Regions from separate parts of the Rothia sp. CCM 9418 genome, predicted to be linked through region 1. Evidence: riboswitches for the same ligand, from Rfam matches in the RefSeq annotation. Region 1 holds a riboswitch; the other holds the start of a gene.
What was found. A riboswitch is a leader RNA that binds a small molecule or an ion and turns the genes downstream of it on or off. The one in region 1 is predicted to bind thiamine pyrophosphate.
Positions count from the first base shown of each region.

Region 2: linked by a shared signal. The riboswitch ahead of ACN083_RS06240 (ECF transporter S component) and the one ahead of ACN083_RS02950 (bifunctional hydroxymethylpyrimidine kinase/phosphomethylpyrimidine kinase) in region 1 are both predicted to bind thiamine pyrophosphate.

Region 1 is NZ_JBLXXX010000002.1:39,259-48,208, reverse strand. Features, by position in the region: gene ndk (nucleoside-diphosphate kinase) at 1-189, shown strand, start outside; gene ACN083_RS02960 (vitamin K epoxide reductase family protein) at 282-926, opposite strand; gene ACN083_RS02955 (Rne/Rng family ribonuclease) at 1,389-4,400, shown strand; TPP riboswitch at 4,572-4,666, shown strand; gene ACN083_RS02950 (bifunctional hydroxymethylpyrimidine kinase/phosphomethylpyrimidine kinase) at 4,660-6,261, shown strand; gene rplU (50S ribosomal protein L21) at 6,498-6,809, shown strand; gene rpmA (50S ribosomal protein L27) at 6,861-7,118, shown strand; gene obgE (GTPase ObgE) at 7,290-8,843, shown strand.
Region 2 is NZ_JBLXXX010000004.1:23,837-32,786, forward strand. Features, by position in the region: gene ACN083_RS06225 (hypothetical protein) at 1-1,029, shown strand, start outside; gene ACN083_RS06230 (MFS transporter) at 1,138-2,487, opposite strand; gene ACN083_RS06235 (DUF4235 domain-containing protein) at 2,740-3,006, opposite strand; TPP riboswitch at 3,210-3,312, shown strand; gene ACN083_RS06240 (ECF transporter S component) at 3,364-3,960, shown strand; gene ACN083_RS06245 (ABC transporter ATP-binding protein) at 3,963-5,600, shown strand; gene ACN083_RS06250 (energy-coupling factor transporter transmembrane component T family protein) at 5,600-6,403, shown strand; gene ACN083_RS06255 (aminodeoxychorismate lyase) at 6,421-7,299, opposite strand; gene ACN083_RS06260 (tRNA (adenosine(37)-N6)-threonylcarbamoyltransferase complex ATPase subunit type 1 TsaE) at 7,328-7,909, opposite strand; gene ACN083_RS06265 (low molecular weight protein-tyrosine-phosphatase) at 7,932-8,411, opposite strand; gene ACN083_RS06270 (hypothetical protein) at 8,563-8,950, opposite strand, start outside.

The DNA of each region.
Region 1 (8,950 bases):
GAAGGTGAGGAGGTTGTAGAAGCTATCCGAACTATCATGGGACCGTCTAACCCCGTGAGTGCCCCTGCCGGAACGATTCGTGGAGATTATGGACGGGCGTGGAGCACCTCTGTGCAACAGAATTTAATTCATGGTTCTGACTCTGTGGCATCTGCTGAGCGTGAGATTGCTATCTGGTTTAATTCCTAAGCCAGTATCGTGCTAATAACCTTAGAGCGGGTGGGGACAACCAAAATTTTGGTTGTCCCCACCCGCTCTTGTCTATCGGTATTAGTAACGTTTTAGAACATTCCAAGAATAATGTCGGAGAATCGGATAAAAATGATTCCGAAGATGAGAACAAAAACTAAAACGATAGCAAACCAAGACCATCCAGCGACGCTCTCACGCAAATGAGAAGGAGCTGGTATAACCCCCGCAATAACGTTTCGTGCAGTAACCCTGCCTGTCATGATTATTTGGGCAACCCACACAAACATACAGAAAAGACACAAAGCATTGATTTTGAACGTGGTGTTATACCAGAGCCAAAAGACGAAGAACGTTGCTAATAAATGCCCGATATTCATGGCTAACCAGTACCAGCGATGAAAACGGGCACCTGCCAAAATAGCGGTGCTAATAGTAAGAACAATGGCATAACCGACTAACCCAATAAATGGATTAGGAAACCCAAAAGCCTCAGCATAGGGTGTGCGCATGACCGTGCCGCAATTGAGTAGCGCGTTAACATCGCAGGAAGAAACATGTGAAGCGTCGATATAAATTTGTAGACGTTCAAAAACAAGCATGCATGAAGATATAAAAGCAGCTGCACCGGCAATCAGCATCAAAAAGGCGAGTCTACGGTCAAAATTTGCCTGTTCTGTGGCGTTCATTGTTAAAGAGCCGTTATCGATCATGTTTTCTTCTGAGGTATAGGTCACGGGAGTCTCCGCATGGGGGTACAAAACGTTAACTATCCTACTGTGTGAATCTAGATATTGGCTTTTCTTTTCTCGAAAGAATGCTTTAAGGGCACTTATTTTGGGAAGTATATGAGAGAATGAGCAGTGGTAGTCTTCTGCCCGCATACAGAAGTAGCTATCCAGTAGGTGGTACCGACACTGCGTTAATCAGTTTTAGACATAACGCTTAAAAGTTCAGTGCACAACGCACAGACTCGGGGAAACTACTGGCTCAGCTCATAGCGTGAAAACCTGTAATATGCCTTCAGATGTGTTCTAAGGTGAAGATATGACACGCTAGACCTTGTATCACATAACGAATAATAGCGTTGCTATAACGTTTGAAATGAGCTGAGTAAGAATAAGCTTTTGTGAGATTTTCTCACCTGAAGCGTAAGAACTAAATGCGGTTAGTTCCTTATGCAGGAGAATGTACATACTATGAGTGAAAACATCAAAAATGATGTTGAGGTGAATGAAACCGAAGCGGACTCATCATCACAAACCGTGTCAGAGGATAACTCGTTAACACTGGATTTAGAAGAAACTCCAGTAGCAGAAGAAACCTCTGAAACTGAAACGCAAACTCCCAAGACTGAGGAAGAACACACCTCAGAACTTGAGAATTCTGAAGCAGAAGATTCTTCTGAAACAGAAGCTGAGCCAGAAGAAAAATCTCAACCTAAAACACAAAAAGAAATTCTCGCAGAAGAACTCAAAAACCTTACTGCTGCAGCTTCAACCTCAAATCTGCTGTTCTTCTCACCAAATCTTGAAGAAATTGCGGAAAAGACGCGTGCAGAACGTGAAGCTCGCCGTGAAGCGCTTGAAGCAGAACGCCGTCAACGTCGACTCGCAGAAATTAATCTTGACGACGACGAAGTTACCTCGCGTCGCCGTCGCCGTCGCCGCCGTGGAGAGCAAGATATCGAAATTGAAGGTGGTACTGAAGGCGATCCCGAAAACACCGTCACCAAGGTACGCACCCCACGCCTATCAGACTCACACACCACCAACCGTGTCACCGGAGTCCGTGGCTCTACTCGCCTTGAAGCTAAGAAAATTCGTCGCCGTGAATCACGCCATTCAGGACGTCGTCAACGCGGTATCACCGAAGCAGAATTCCTCGCGCGCCGTGAATCTGTTGAACGCCAGATGATTGTCCGCCAAAAAGATGACCGAATCCAAATTGGTGTTCTCGAAGACGGTGTACTAGCAGAGCATTTTGTCTCAAAAACTCAACAAGATTCTCTCATCGGTAACGTCTACCTTGGTAAGGTTCAGAATGTTCTTCCTTCCATGGAAGCAGCCTTCATCGACATCGGACGTGGACGAAATGCAGTACTCTACGCCGGCGAAGTTAACTGGGATGTCTCCGGATTAGAAGGCACTCCACGAAAAATCGAAAATGCCCTCAAATCAGGTGATTCCATACTTGTACAGGTCACCAAAGACCCTGTAGGCCATAAGGGCGCTCGTTTGACGAGCCAGGTATCGTTACCAGGGCGTTTCTTGGTATATGTTCCTGGCGGTTCTATGACCGGCATTTCCCGTAAACTGCCCGATACCGAACGTGCTCGTCTTAAGAAAATTCTCAAGGATAAACTTCCTGAAGGTGCCGGCGTTATCGTGCGCACTGCTGCTGAAGGAGCTTCTGAAGATGAGCTCACACACGATATTAATCGTCTGCGTGCTCAATGGGAAGATATTAAGAACCTTGCTGAAGCGCCCAAAACCTTGGCTCCTGAGATGTTGTATCAAGAGCCAGATTTGACTATTAAGACCGTTCGTGATGTCTTCAACGAAGATTTTAGTGCCATGGTTGTTCAAGGAGACTCTGCGTGGGACTCTATTGAAGCTTACTTAACTTATATGGCACCGGATCTCGTAGACCGTCTACAACGCTGGGATAACGAAGAAGACGTTTTTGAGCACTACCGTATTGAAGAACAACTTCATAAAGCTCTCGATCGTAAAGTTTTCTTGCCTTCTGGCGGTTCTTTGGTCATCGACCGGACCGAAGCGATGACGGTTGTTGACGTTAACACCGGAAAGTTCATTGGCTCTGGCGGAAACCTCGAAGAAACCGTTACGAAAAATAACCTTGAAGCAGCTGAAGAGATTGTTCGTCAGCTACGTTTGCGTGATATCGGCGGAATCATCGTCATTGACTTCATCGACATGGTTCTAGAATCAAACCGTGAATTGGTTTTGCGTCGTCTGGTAGAGTGCCTTGGCCGTGACCGCACCAAACACCAAGTTGCTGAAGTGACATCTTTGGGTCTGGTACAGATGACACGTAAACGTATGGGAACTGGGCTACTTGAAGTGTTCTCAGAAGCTTGCGAGCACTGCTCTGGACGCGGACTACTTGTTCATGACCAACCTCTTAAAGGACGCTCCGGCGGCGCATCAGACTATATTCATCGTTATGAACGTACCGATCGTGAAGATCGTCGCCGTGCTCGTCATCAGAAGTCTGCGCGTATCCGCGAATCTCATGTTGAGACTCCTGCAGAAGAGTCCAACCTTGAACAGGAACATCGTGAAGAGTCTCGTCGCGCCGCAGTTGCTTCTATTGCTGCTGCAACACATGAAAATGACTCTTCTGAAGAATCCTTCGAACCTAAGAATCATCGTAAACGGAAACGTCGTAAAGCCTCACGCCGTGATGCGGATACGAAGAATACCGAACCGTTAGAGGACTCATCAGAGTTGGTGCTGACTATCGGTGGGGAAGTCGTTGAACTTCCTCATGCGCATGATCATGTAGAAGAACAGGAGTCTTCACCGGAAGATTCCTCCTTCACCTTGGAGTCTTTGGAACAAATCTTTGACTCTAAAGAGGGACAACAGCCTAATTCCACTGATATCAATGAGTCTGACAATGATGAAGACGTTTCTTCCCGTTTTACTCAAAACTCAGAGCGTTTAGCTGCCATTCAGGCGGGGGAGGCGCGAGCTCGTGCGGCACAAAAAGCTGGACGAGACGTGCAACGTAAAGAAGAGCAAGACTCTGCTCAGAAAGACGATGCTCCGGTGAAGCGTCGTCGTTCTCGTCGTGCTTCTGCACCGGTATCTTCTGCTGGAGCATCGGTGGCAGTGAGCGTATCTACGGGGGCTAAAGCACAAGAGGTTCAGGAGCCTCGAGTCACTGGTGTTGCCCAACCTGGTCGCCAACAGTCTGTTGAGGAAGGAACTGCTCAAGAGGGCAAAGTTTCTGAACAATCTGCTGAGAATATGCCAGCACCTCGCAAGAAGCGTCGTTCTCGTCGTGCGGTAAGTGCTGGTGTAGGTTCTGCGGTTACGCGTCAAGAACTCTCAGAAGGGCATGCAGCTAAAAGTGTTGTTGCTTCTGTCACCGAAGTTTCAACGACTTCATCGCACGAAGAGCATACGGTAATGCTTGGTGTTGGTGTTTCAGCTGACCAGATTAAGCGTGAGGGACAATAATCCTATCGTTTTAAAACGCTAAAGAGGTGGTGTGCTTCAGATGGAGCGCACCACCTTTGTTTTATCTGCTTGTAAAGAAGAGTCATAATCGTTGTCTTCGCTGAAAACTCTAGCTGGTAGAAGCTATTTTTTCTAGGCTAGGTTTAAGCACTTTTACTATAGGTGCGTGAATATCAGGACACGGGGTGCTCTCTGTTGAGAGCTGAGAAAAACCCGCAGAACCTGCTCTTGTTAGTACAAGCGAAGGGATGTCGATTTTATGGGCGACACTTTAACATCACATAGTCTTTCTACCCAAAAACGTGAGTATCCACGGGTGCTTACCATTGCCGGTTCTGATTCTGGCGGTGGGGCGGGTATCCAAGCTGATTTAAAATCTATTGCAGCCCATGGCGGGTATGGTATGAGCGCTATTACTGCGTTGACTGCTCAAAATACTCGTGGTGTGCAACAGGCCTTTTTCCCTCCTGCACAGTTTCTATCCGAACAGTTAGAAGCAATTAGCGCTGATATTGATATCGATGCTGTCAAGATTGGCATGTTGGGAACTTCTGAGGTTATTACTGCGGTTCGTTCATGGTTACAGAAATATCGTCCTCCTATTGTGGTATTAGATCCTGTCATGGTAGCTACAAGTGGAGATTCTCTAGCAGAAGAAGAATCCGTATCAGAGCTTTCTTCATTATTTTCTTATGCTGATGTCATCACTCCTAATGCACATGAGATGGCTGTCCTTTTAGGTGAAGACGCTACGGAGCAATGGGAAGTGCTATGTTCTCAGGGGCAGCGCCTAGCTGATCGTCATGAGGTTGCAGTTCTTGTTAAAGGTGGCCATTGTTCAGGGGAGTGGACTTCTGATGCGCTGATGATGCCAGGTCATAGTGAACCAGTATGGGTTGGATACGCTGAACGTGTGCAGGTTCGCACGACACACGGTACTGGTTGTTCTTTCTCTGCTGCTTTGGCTACCGAGCTTGCGCGTACAGGATGTTGGCAAACGGCCTTGGAACGCGTCAAGCGGTGGATTACTGGGGCTATTAAAAATGGCGAAAAACTTGATGTTGGTGGCGGCAACGGGCCGATTGACCATTTTTATCATGTTCATTCTGTAATCTCTGAACAAAGTGCGCGACTAAGCGACCTTGATAGGTACCTTCTGCATGCACAGGAGGTCGATATGGTTCGGTTGCGTGAGAGCTTTTCTGAATATGTATGGGAGTTAAGTACCTCTATCAGAGAACAGGTTAACAGCTGTCCTTTTGTTGAAGGTCTTGGTAATGGGTCTTTATCTCAGGACGCTTTTATTTATTATTTAGACCAAGATGGTTTATATCTTAAGGAATATTCTCGGGCGTTAGGTCAGGTTGGTATCGCTGCGTCAGATACTGAATCACGGATGTTCTTTGCTCATGGGGCGGTGGAGGCTGTTGAAGTTGAATCTGAATTGCATCGTCGCTGGGTGAGCCGTTTTAGTGATTCTGCGTATGTTACGGGTATCCCAAGTGCGACGACAGAGGCTTATACCGATTTTCTTCTAGCGCGTACTGGTGAAAGTTATGGTGTTGGTGCGGCTGCTGTTCTACCGTGCTATTGGTTATACGCTGAGATTGGGAAAAACTTATATACTGCTTATCAGGAGTATGAGGGAAAGCACCCCTACGGGGAATGGCTTGAAGCGTACTCTTCGGAGGAGTTTCAGACATCAGCTCAGCAGGCTGTGAAGTTCGTCAACAAAATAGCTAGAATAGTGCCAGATTACGAGCTTATCTGCATGAAAAACGCGTTTTTGAGGGCTTGTTGGCTAGAGCTACGTTTCTTTGAAGAACCAATTTCGGCGTGTCACTTGCCCTTGCGGGGGTAGTTGTCGTAGTCTTGTCTTTCGGTGCTTCTTAAGTTCGTTTTACACGTTCGAACCTGAGGGAGATACCACTGGTAGGAAACTACTAGATATGCTCGATGAGCGCGAATCCTTAGAAAGCTCAAGATTCAACGAGAAATCTTCTCAGAGTCTTGTTGCACTACATGTTTTGGTACCAGGATCTGCGCTCTTTCGAAAAATTGTTCAATATAAAGACGTCGAGAGAAGTGAGTTCCCAAGTGGCATACGCGATTGTCCGCGCTGGCGGCCGCCAGGAAAAGGTTTCCGTAGGAGACCTCGTTACCCTTGACCGCGTCGCTGGCGAGCCCGGTAGCACCATTGAGCTACCTGTACTGCTGCTGGTAGATGGGGACAAGGTCACTGCAGATGCAAAGACCCTGGCTTCCGCCAAGGTAACTGCTGAAAAGATTGAAGACCTCCGCGGTCCTAAAATCGTTATTCAGAAGTACAAGAATAAGACCGGTTATAAGAAGCGTCAGGGCTTCCGCGCAGAACTTACTACCGTTAAAATCACTGCGATTAACGCGTAAGTTCCCAACGTCCCGGATTTTCACATAATCTTTTACCTAAGGTAGGCACAGATGGCACATAAGAAGGGCGCAAGCTCCACCCGCAACGGCCGTGACTCTAACCCCCAGTACCTCGGTGTTAAGCGCTATGGCGGTCAGACCGTCAACGCAGGCGAGATTATCGTCCGCCAGCGCGGCACCCATTTCCACCCCGGCAACAATGTTGGCCGTGGCGGAGATGATACTCTGTTTGCTTTGGCAGCAGGTCAGGTTGAGTTCGGTACCCGTAAGGGCCGTAAAGTTGTCAACATTCTCGAAGTAGCTGAGTAATCTTAGCTATTACAGAATGAATAGAAGAGGGCATGCACACCTTGTGTTTGCCCTCTTTTGCATATAGTAAGCTGTTAACCTTCAGAGGTATAGCGTTAAATATCAAGACACTATTGTCAATAGGCGAAATATACGAGAAATAGTGTCTCAACGAAACAAGGAGAATTTTTCGTGGCAGAATTTGTTGACCGCGTTGTACTACATGTATCTGGTGGCCATGGTGGCAACGGTTGCGTATCTGTTCGTCGCGAGAAGTTCAAACCACTGGGTGGGCCTAACGGCGGTAACGGCGGTAACGGCGGAGACGTTATTCTCACCGTTGACGGGCAGTCCACTACTCTATTGGAATATCACCATACTCCACACCAGCGTGCCCCTCATGGAGATATTGGACGAGGCGATATGCACCATGGGTTTAACGGGGAAAATCTCGTACTATCAGTACCTGAAGGAACCGTCGTCAAAGATAAAGATGGCAACGTTCTTGCGGACTTATTGCACGTTGGCGATGAATTTATTGCTGCCCGCGGGGGACAAGGCGGACTAGGGAACGCTGCCTTAGCGTCAGCAAAGCGTAAAGCACCAGGATTTGCTTTATTGGGTATCCCCGGTGAAGAACGCGACATCGTTCTCGAACTCAAATCAATTGCAGATATTGCCCTTGTCGGTTTTCCATCAGCGGGTAAATCTTCGCTGATTGCAGCTATCTCTGCTGCTCGCCCTAAAATTGCTGATTACCCTTTTACCACCCTTATTCCTAACCTCGGTGTAGTACAAGCTGGTGACGTTCGCTATACGGTAGCGGACGTTCCTGGCCTCATTGAAGGTGCTTCAGACGGTAAAGGGTTAGGACATCGTTTCCTGCGCCATGTTGAACGTTCTTCTGCTCTTGTTCACGTCATCGACTGCGCCACTTTAGAGCCGGGCCGTGACCCTATCTCTGACTTTGACATTATTCGCGGTGAACTTGAAAACTACGAAGTTGATCCGACCGCTGGTGTGACAGTTCCTTTGCACGAACGCCCTCAAATCGTTGTGTTGAATAAAATTGATGTGCCTGAAGCTCGTGAATTGGCTGATTTTGTTCGTCCTGAATTTGAAGAGCGCGGCTACGAAGTATTTGAGATTTCTACTGCCTCGCATGAGGGGCTACGTCAACTGACTTTTGCGATGGCAAAAATTGTTCAAGAAGATAGAGACCAAAGAGCTGCAGAAAAAGAACAAGCTGGTGAAGATATCGCGGTGATTCGTCCTAAAGGATTCCGCCATCGTAAACAGCAAGAATTCATAATTCGTCGCGAAGAACGAAACCTTGAGCCATTGTTCCGTGTGATTGGTAAGAAACCTGAAAAATGGATTTTACAGACAGACTTTAATAATGATGAAGCTGTCGGCTACCTTGCTGATCGTTTTGCTCGTCTGGGTATTGAGGAAGAACTCTTCAAACAGGGTGCTCGCGCTGGAGATGCTGTTGTGATTGGAGAATCAAACGATTCTGTTATCTTTGACTGGGAACCTACGATGGTTGGCGGTGCAGAACTTCTGACCTCTCCTCGTGGAACCGATGTGCGTCTTGAAGAAATTGTTCGTCCGACCCGTGCTGAGAAACGAGCTGAGTACAAAGAACGTATGGACGCTAAGGCTGCTGCTCGTGCAGAGCTTGAGGCTGAAAGAGCAGCGGGGGTTTGGACAGAATCTGTTGATGCTAAGAAAAAAAATAGCTAATTTTCTGGGCTTTCTTTGTCGTATAAGAGTGTCTTCGCAGAGCGCATAATTGCTAAGATTCTATTTTCTCATTGGTGTTATCTCACATTAAGAGTGAGATAACAGGT
Region 2 (8,950 bases), on a different contig from region 1:
ATGAATCCGGTTCGTTGTGTGGGCGATTTAGAGCAGAGCACCGCGGATGGGAAAGTTTTTGTTTCTGCGGAGTTGAGTTGCCCTGAAAAATATCGGGGTGTTGAAGGCTTGCAGTTTTTGAGTGTTCAGCATGTTGATGTCGCTCAAGAGCGTTTGACGGTTGAGGTGACGTTGGCGATGCTTCGTACTTTAGCTGGTTCGGTGAGTCTTTTTCATGCGGCTGCCTTGGGTGATGAATCTTCTGGCCGTGCCATGATTTTAATTGGCCCGTCAGGGCGTGGTAAAACGACGGCGTCTCGTTTTTTGGGTCAGCATTTTGCGTATTTGTCGGATGAGACGGCTGTTGTGCAGGATGATTTATGTGTACGTCCGTATCCTAAGCCGTTGTCGGTGATTGTGGAGAAGGGTTTTCCTAAACATCAGATAGATCCGGGGTCTTTGGGTATTTCGGTAGTTGCGCCAGATAATTTTTCGTATCAGCTGTCTCGTATCGTACTTTTGGGGCGTGTTGAGGAGCCAACTGTTCCGTATGTGGAGGATGTGAGTTGGGCTGAAGCGTTAGTGGAGATTGCTGGTCAGACTTCTGGCTTGTTGCTCACCGATGATGGTTTACCTCGTTTGCTGAATGCGATGAAGCGTTGTGGCGGTGTGCGCCGTGTGGTGTATTCTGAGATTTCTCAGACATTGCCGGTCTTTAGGGAGTTATTGTCTTCACCGGCGGAGGAGTCTTCTGCATCGTGGCAGATTGTTCATTCTGTTGAGCAGGAAGTACCGGCGGGCCTTGTGTCTCGTGTCTCGGGTACGTCTGCTGTGCTTTTGGACGATGCTTCGTTAATTTATGGTGGTGGGCGGTTGTCTGAGGTGTCGGAGTTCGCTGCTGATAGTTGGCTGTTGCTGGATGAGCCGTTGCCTATGGATGTTTTTCGTCAGAGGATTGAACAACAGTATGGGCCTATTCCTAATGACCAGTTCCCTGCTGTATTGCAGAATCTTGTGGATTCTCAGATGATTTCTTATCAGAAGCCGTGATGTTTTAGTGGCTGTTGTATCGTATGGTGCAACACAAAAAGCTAGGGTGGGTGCTTACACAACGATGTAAGCACCCACCCTATTCTTTGATAAGCGGTAAGTGGCGTATTATAGTTGCCCTTTTTCGAGGGTTTCTTGGTGTTCTTTGCGGTGTACTCGTGGTAGTGGCAGGGTGAGTAACAGACCTGCTACGAGAACCACCATGATGCCAAGAATACCCCAGATTTGTGCACCGAATGCCCAGACGAATAGTCCAAATAGTAGCGGTGCTAGGGGTGCTGCTGCACGTCCTGTGGTGGAGTATAGTCCGAAGATTTCTCCTTCATGCCCGGGTGGGGTGATACGGGAGAGGTAGGTGCGTGACGCGGATTGTGCTGGCCCGACGAAAGCGCAGAGCCCTAATCCACAAATCCAGAAGACAATAGGGCTTTGGATAAATAGGAGCGGGGTTGCAGAGATGAGCAAGCAGACAAGGCTAGAGACGATAACTCGTTTGGGTCCGATGAGGTCATCAAATTTACCGCCGAGAAGTGCACCGATACCGGCAACAACGTTACCTGCGATAGCGAAGATGATAATTTCTGTGGTGCTAAAACCGAATGTGCCTGCGGCCACGATGCCACCGAAGGTGAAGATGCCGGTAAAGCCATCACGGAAGATTGCGGAGGCAAAGAGGAACGCGAGAGTTTTGGGTGAGTTTTTGTAGAGGCTTTTTAATGTAGCCCAGAGTTTTTTATAAGAGTCTATGAGCCCAACTTTGGGTGCTACTGGTTTTTTGGGGTGACGACGGTCGTGACGGTAGAGCGCAATAACTAGTGGTGTGCTAAGTATGATGGACCATACTGCTGAGAAGATGGCGACTGCACGAATATTCAAAGAGTTATCGGGTGAGATACCTAAGAAACCGGTGTCTGAGCCAAGCCCAACAAATGCGAAGAGGACGATTCCTAGGGCGATAATGCCGCCGAAGTAGCCTGCAGACCATCCGATACCACTAATTTTTCCAACCGTTGAGGGCGTTGATAGTTCTGGCAGTAGCGCGTTGTAGTTGACGATGGCGAACTCGTTCATGACGTTTGCTGCGCAGATGAGCGTTACACCGTAGAGAAGCCATTGTGGTTCGGGGAATGTGAAGAAGCAAAGTGCCATGAGCACGGCTGTGAGGAATGTGTTGACTGCTAACCATAGGGTGCGTTGACCTGATGCGTCTGCGCGTTGTCCTGTGACGGGGGCAAGTAATGCGATGAGCAGTCCTGCAATGGCGAGGCCGGTGGAGAGCATTTCGGAGGCGTCTTTGGGATCGCCGAATGCTTTGCTGGTGAGATAGACGGTGAAGACGAATGTTGTCATGACCGCGTTGAAGGAGGCGCCACCGGCGTCCCATAATGCCCAGGCTGTGATGGTGCCTCGGGTCCCTAATGGCACAGATTCGTTCTGCTCTTTGGCGTGTTTGCTCATAAGGATAAGAGTATCTATTGAGCGTGGGTAATGGTGTGAAATACCCGCAGAAACAAAGATAAAGTGAAGAAATTTGTGTACTTTTTACCAGAACTATGCGCACCGTCTAAGGTTCACTTACAGTGGGCTTATCTTCAAAGGATTTGTTAATGCTGATGAGCGGTAAGTTCATGGGGTTTAAAGAAGTGTAGACGGCAACAAAATGACTGTTGCCGTCTACACGAGGATGAGGTTTTCTAAGAGATGTTGTTCTTAGACTTCGTTTTGTCCAATGGGGTCATTTTTGCGTTTTGCTTTGACCTCGTTTGTTTTGCGAGTAATGCTGACTTTGATGACGGTACCAACAAGACCTGTTAACAGTGACCATAGAATGATATCTCGCCAACGCTCATCATCGTCGGGGTTGCTTGCGGGTGGTTCATTTCCGGTTACTTTTTTCCATGTTGCAGAGAGCGCTTTGTTTGCCACGGTGATGCCAGCAAGAGAAGCCGCGGTTCCTACAAGATTAATGGGGTTCATGTTTTTCTCCATCGTTGATGAGTATCCTTAGCAATCCTATAACAGGAGAAGCCCAACAGCGTATTACTACTCACGAATAATTCTCTAAGAAAGCGTGGAAACTGCAGATATTGTCATAACTTCTCTGGAGGGTGGAATTGAACGTGGTGAACAAACTATACTGAACAAGGCTTTGACAATAAAGCCGTATAAACATATACGTATAGAAGCGACAGGGGAGCACCGTAGGGTGCTGAGAGTGCGAAAGCAGACCCTCGAACCTGATCCGGTTAGTACCGGCGTTTAGGAAGTCGAGTTCTCTCAAACGTTCACGTAGTGTAACGTTCCCCTTCCTGTATTCGGGAAGGAAAATTTACGATGGCTAAGAAATCTTCTTTAGCGTGGCGAGTTAACGATATCGTTATCGCCTCTGTCCTGTCCGTAGCATGCGGACTCATTTTCTGGTTCTGGTCTGTTGCGATTTACCCGCTGGCAAAAACGATTTTTGCAACGGTACCAGAATATATGCCTCTTATTGGCGGTGGCTGGCTGATTGCTGGTGTGCTGGGCGGAATTGTTATCCGTAAACCTGGTGCAGCACTATATTGTGAACTTCTTGGCGCCATTATTGAGGGTATCCTTGGCACACATTTTGGTATGTCCGTTATTATCTCAGGCTTAATCCAAGGTCTTGGTGCAGAACTAATTTTTGCGGTATTCCTTTACCGCCAGTGGAATATTATGGTCGCAGCTCTTGCCGGCGCAGTATCTGGTTTCGGTATGGGTGTCTCAGAAATTATCATCTACTACGCAAATGAGCTTTCTTTTGCAAAGATGCTGGTTTACACGGCATGCGGAACGATTTCTGGGGCATTGCTTGCTGGGGTTCTTTCGTGGTTCTTAATGAAAGCACTAGCACAAACGGGTGTCTTGTCGTCCTTGGCTTCTGGACGGTCGAAACGAGCACGCGCCTAACCGTGGATACAACATCTTCCATAACGCCACCGCCTGCTGACTCTCAGCCGGTGCGTGGCGTTCGTATTAGTGTACGTGAGTTTGGCTGGCATTACGCAGGACGAGAAAAACCTACTCTAGAATCTGTACATCTGACCATTGAACCTGGACAAAAAGTGCTTCTTTTGGGTTCTTCTGGCGCAGGCAAATCAACCCTTCTGCACGCCATGGGCGGGCTATTACACGACGATGATGGTCAATCTCAACAGGGCACTATCACCATTGATGGTATACCTGCTGAAGATGCTCACGGTGCAGTAGGACTCATGCAACAGGACCCAGAGTCATCTATTGTGCTATCTCGTATAGGAGATGATGTTGCTTTCGGTCCCGAAAATTTAGGTGTGCCGCATGAACAAATATGGGAACGTGTTAAACGTGCTTTAGCAGATGTTGGCTTAGAGAAGTTTGACTTATCACATCCGACGAGTGCCCTATCTGGCGGACAAAAACAACGACTAGGGTTGGCTGGCATCCTTGCGATGCATCCTGGTGGTATTTTCTTAGATGAACCAACAGCAAATCTTGATCCTGCTGGTGTTGAAGATGTTCGTGATGCCGTAATACGCGCACAAAAACATACGGGAGCAACCCTTGTCGTTATTGAACATCGTGTTGGTGTGTGGGCTGAGCATATGGACAGAATTATTGTTCTTGGTGCAGGCGGACGTGTTACTCATGACGGTTCACCTACTGAGGTTCTTGCAGAAGCGAGGGAAGAGCTTATTTCTGCGGGGGTATGGGTTCCTGACTACACGCCAGAGGTTCTTCCTTCAACGCAACAGGCTGGGGCAGAGCTAATTTGTGCTCGTAATGTGGCAGTAACTCGTCATTATCCTTCTGCACGAGAGCGACGTAAACGACGAAAGGCCCTTAAGAATTGTTCTGAACCGTATATTTTTGATGCGCCTATTGTTTCTTCAGGGATTAATGCTTCTATCCGAGCTGGTGAACATACAAGTGTCCTTGGCTGTAATGGTGCCGGAAAATCTACTTTTGCTCTGACCTTAGCTGGGTTACTCTACCCTGTTTCTGGGGAGATTGTAGCAACATCAGCATTTTTAGAAGACGCTGCTCCTTCACCGTCACGGCAGTATAAGGAGCCTTCACCTGATATGACACAGTGGCGTTCTCGTGATATTGCTTCGCGTATTGGTCTAGTCTTTCAAGAACCTGAGCAACAGTTTTTAACTGCTACGGTACGTGAAGAACTTGAATTTGGGCCACGACAACTTGCGCGGCTTCGTCAAGAACCTGTCGACGAACAAGCTCTTAAACACCGTATTGACGCGTTATCTGAACGTTTACGTTTGCGTCATCTTGAAGGAGCAAACCCGTTCACCCTTTCTGGGGGTGAGAAACGCCGTCTTTCTGTAGCAACCGCATTGGCAACAGCACCTCAGGTCCTCATTCTTGACGAACCTACTTTTGGGCAAGACGCTCATACATGGAAGGAATTGGTGCTTTTGATTCAAGAACTCTTGGAACAGGGCACAGCAGTCGTTTCAGTAACTCACGATGATGATTTTGTGCGTGCTTTAGGAGGAATACAGCTAAGGCTTATCGCGGAATCAGACTATCACGGGGAAGAAGAACGTTGATGAGTTTTGATATTTTTGCGTCTACCGCAGAAAAAGAAGGGATTCTTGGAAGCGTTAATGCAGGGGTTAAAGTTGCGCTCACTTTGCTTCTGACAATTATCCTTATTCTGCTCAAAGATTGGGTGAGCATCACCATCATCTTTTGTATCGAGTTAGTGGGTTTATGGGCCCTGGGGTTGAACCCTGTGCGTCTTTTGGGTCAGCTTTGGCCTGTATTATTTGGTGTTCTACTATCGGGCTGGTCGACTGCTCTTTTGGTGGAGAAGACAGGGACGATGCTTTTTGACATGGGATTTTTGTCGATGAGCACTGGTTCTCTTGTGACAGGTATTGTTCTGACTATTCGTGGCTTGGCAATGGTTCTTCCTGGGATGATGCTCATGCTAACAACCGACCCAACGGACGTTGCTGATTCTTTGGCGCAGAGCACAAAATTGCCGGTTCGTTTTGTGCTCGGAGCATTGGTTGCTTTACGTCTTGTCGGGTTGTTGTTGAGCGAATGGAATACACTAGGGCAGGCTCGACGCGCTCGCGGTCTTGGATCAGAAGATACGTTGTGGCAACGTGTTAAAACGTTTTGTGGTCAGAGCTTCGCCTTGTTAGTTCAGGCTATTCGTCGTGGTACACGCTTATCTATAACGATGGAGGCCCGCGGTTTTGGGTCTGCTTCAACTCGCACTTGGGCTCGTATACCGCAGTACGGTCTCGTAGACGTATGGTTTACGGTGGGTGTTGTACTGACGGTTTTGGCAGGTGTTTTAGGTGCTTTAGGAGCCGGTACCTTAACTTTTATCTGGCAGTAGTTTTAAGGTTGCGTGTTTTACCCTTCTGCAAGGAATGCTAAGAATTCTTCAGTGGTCTGTTGGGACGTTGCTAATGCTGTTCCGTTGAGGTGTGTTACAGGAGCGATAAGCCGTACGGAAGAGGCTAACCAGACACCTTCAGATTCGAGTAAATCCTGAGGGTAAAGTTCTTGGTATTTGAGTTCCCAGCCGTGTTTGCGTGCTTGCTCAAAAATCATTCCTTGGGTAGTGCCGGGGAGGATTCCGTGGTTTGGTTCTGGTGTGAGGAGGGTTTTTTGCCCATTAATAGTTTGTGCCACAATGACAGAGCTGGTTGCGCCTTCTAGAATACGGCGGTCATCGGTGATGAAGATTGCTTCGTCTGCTCCTTGGGTTCGTACGTATCGTAGGACGGCCATGTTGATGGCGTACGAGAGAGTTTTTGCGCCGGCAAGTAGCCACGGGTATGCGGTGTCTTGAGCAGGATCATGTCCGCGAGGCAGAGTGATTGCTTTGACGCCGTGGGTTCTTTGATCGAGGGTATTCTGAGGTGTCGGTGCGACGGTAACCCAGCTGTGTGGGCCGTTTGATGTGGTACCACGAGAGATAATAATTTTGACGGTGTGTTCTTCACCTAGTGTCGTGGTGTGAGCCTGTTCGGCATTTTCTAGGGCGGTCTTAAGCGCTTGAGTGAGGTGCTCTTTTGCTGGTAGAGGGAGTTGCAATTTTCGGGCAGAATTTGTTAGCCGTTCAAAGTGTGCGTCAAATTTTCGGATGCTGCGGTTGACGGCAATCATCGTTTCAAAGACGCCGTCTCCGCGGGTGAGTCCTTCGTCTTCGATGCTGATGAGGGGGCGTGAGGGGTCTACAAGTTCTCCCTCTGGGTGCTGAGGGGTGAGCATTACTACTGTTGTCATAATTTCATCCTATTCTTGAGATGTCGTTTTATACAGGTGGCGAGAAAATATAGTCAATATGTGATGCTGGGTGTGCAGGTAGTTGGAGGTTTTCTTGTTCTGCCCACGTATCCCAATAGGGGCGGTATGTTTCTCCGTCACGGTTGAGTGCTCGCTCTTTGCGGTGATGTGATGACATATCGAGCCAACATGTGATGACGTTAAATGGTGCTTGGTAGCTGTGAGGCGGTGTGGCGCCGACGCCCTCGACGATGAGCGTTTGGCGTGGGTCAATTGTCGTGAGGTGTGGACCTGTTGGTTGTTGTGTTTCCCAATCCCAACCGAACCAGATGAGGGGTGATTGCGGGTTATCACTGAGGTTATTGAGGTTGCGGTGCCATTGCTTGATACCTGCTTGTAGTCCGTTCCATCCTTGATAGAGATTTTCGAGGGTGAAGATTTGGGATGGAATGTTGCGTTGGTTGAGGTAGGTGTAGAGGCTATGGGAGAACGTTGTTTTTCCGGCCCCGCTTCGTCCATCAATAGTGATAATTTTGGGCGCGCCTTGTTGGCAGATGTTGTGGTGGATTTTTTCGAGTAGCTGTTGTTCTTCAATGCACAGTACGCTCATGGGCGTTGAATTTTCCTCGTTTTTAGTGGGACTGGATGTAGTGGATAATTCCGGGTATGGCATCTTCAATCATGCGTTGGGTGCAGTAGAAGTCTTCTTGAGTTCCATACCAAGGGTCATAGATGCCGAGTTCTTTGAACGGTGTGTTACATAGTTGCGGGTCGTATTCACGCCAGAGGTGTATTTTTTCTTGGTCTTTGGGGTTTCGTGCGAGTTGCTGTAACCGTTGGTAATGGTTGGTGTCCATGGCAAGAATGAGGTGGTATATGTCAAAGTCTTCTCGTGTGAAGGTTTTGGCACGGTGTTTGCTACTGTCGATTCCGCGTTCGTTGAGGACTTTTTGTGCTCTTGGGTCGATAGGGTTTCCGTATTCTTCGGAAGATATTCCGCATGAGGATACTTCAACATTGAGTTGTAGTGATGTAATTTTTTCTCTGAGGAGGTATTCCCCCATAGGGGACCGGCAAATATTTCCTGTACAGACAACCAAGATTTTATTCATGTTTCTATCTTTTCATGGTGGGGGAGATATTACCTATCTTTTCTTGTGAATAGATGGTGGGGTAGGAGAACTGATAGAAAAAGCGGTTTCTTTGCTCCTCCTAGTAGGAGAACCAAAGAAACCGCTTAAGAATTTTTATACGAGATGGAGTTTAGAATTTTCCGTCGTATGCTGAACGGTTGATGGGACCTGCATATCCGACGGTGTCAAGTACGTGCCAGTGTCCCATGTCGTTGTTGCGGATAACCCAGATAGCTTTGACCCAGCTCTTTCCGGAGGAGAACCAACGGTTATTGAGGTTGAGGTTGAGGCGTCCAATTCCGGTTTTGCCGGAGAAACGTAGTTTCTGTGCTTGAACCATGATGGAGCCTGAGGGTAGAACGATATCAGAGCCGTTGGGGTTACCGGTGGAACCGTTGAATGAGTGGGGGATGACTGCGCCAGAAACGTTAACTGGTGCAGACCAGTTACCGGCGTAGAATCCTGGTGCGCTTCCGGACCCGGTGGTGATGGATTGGAAGCGTGCGCTTGCGTTGCCG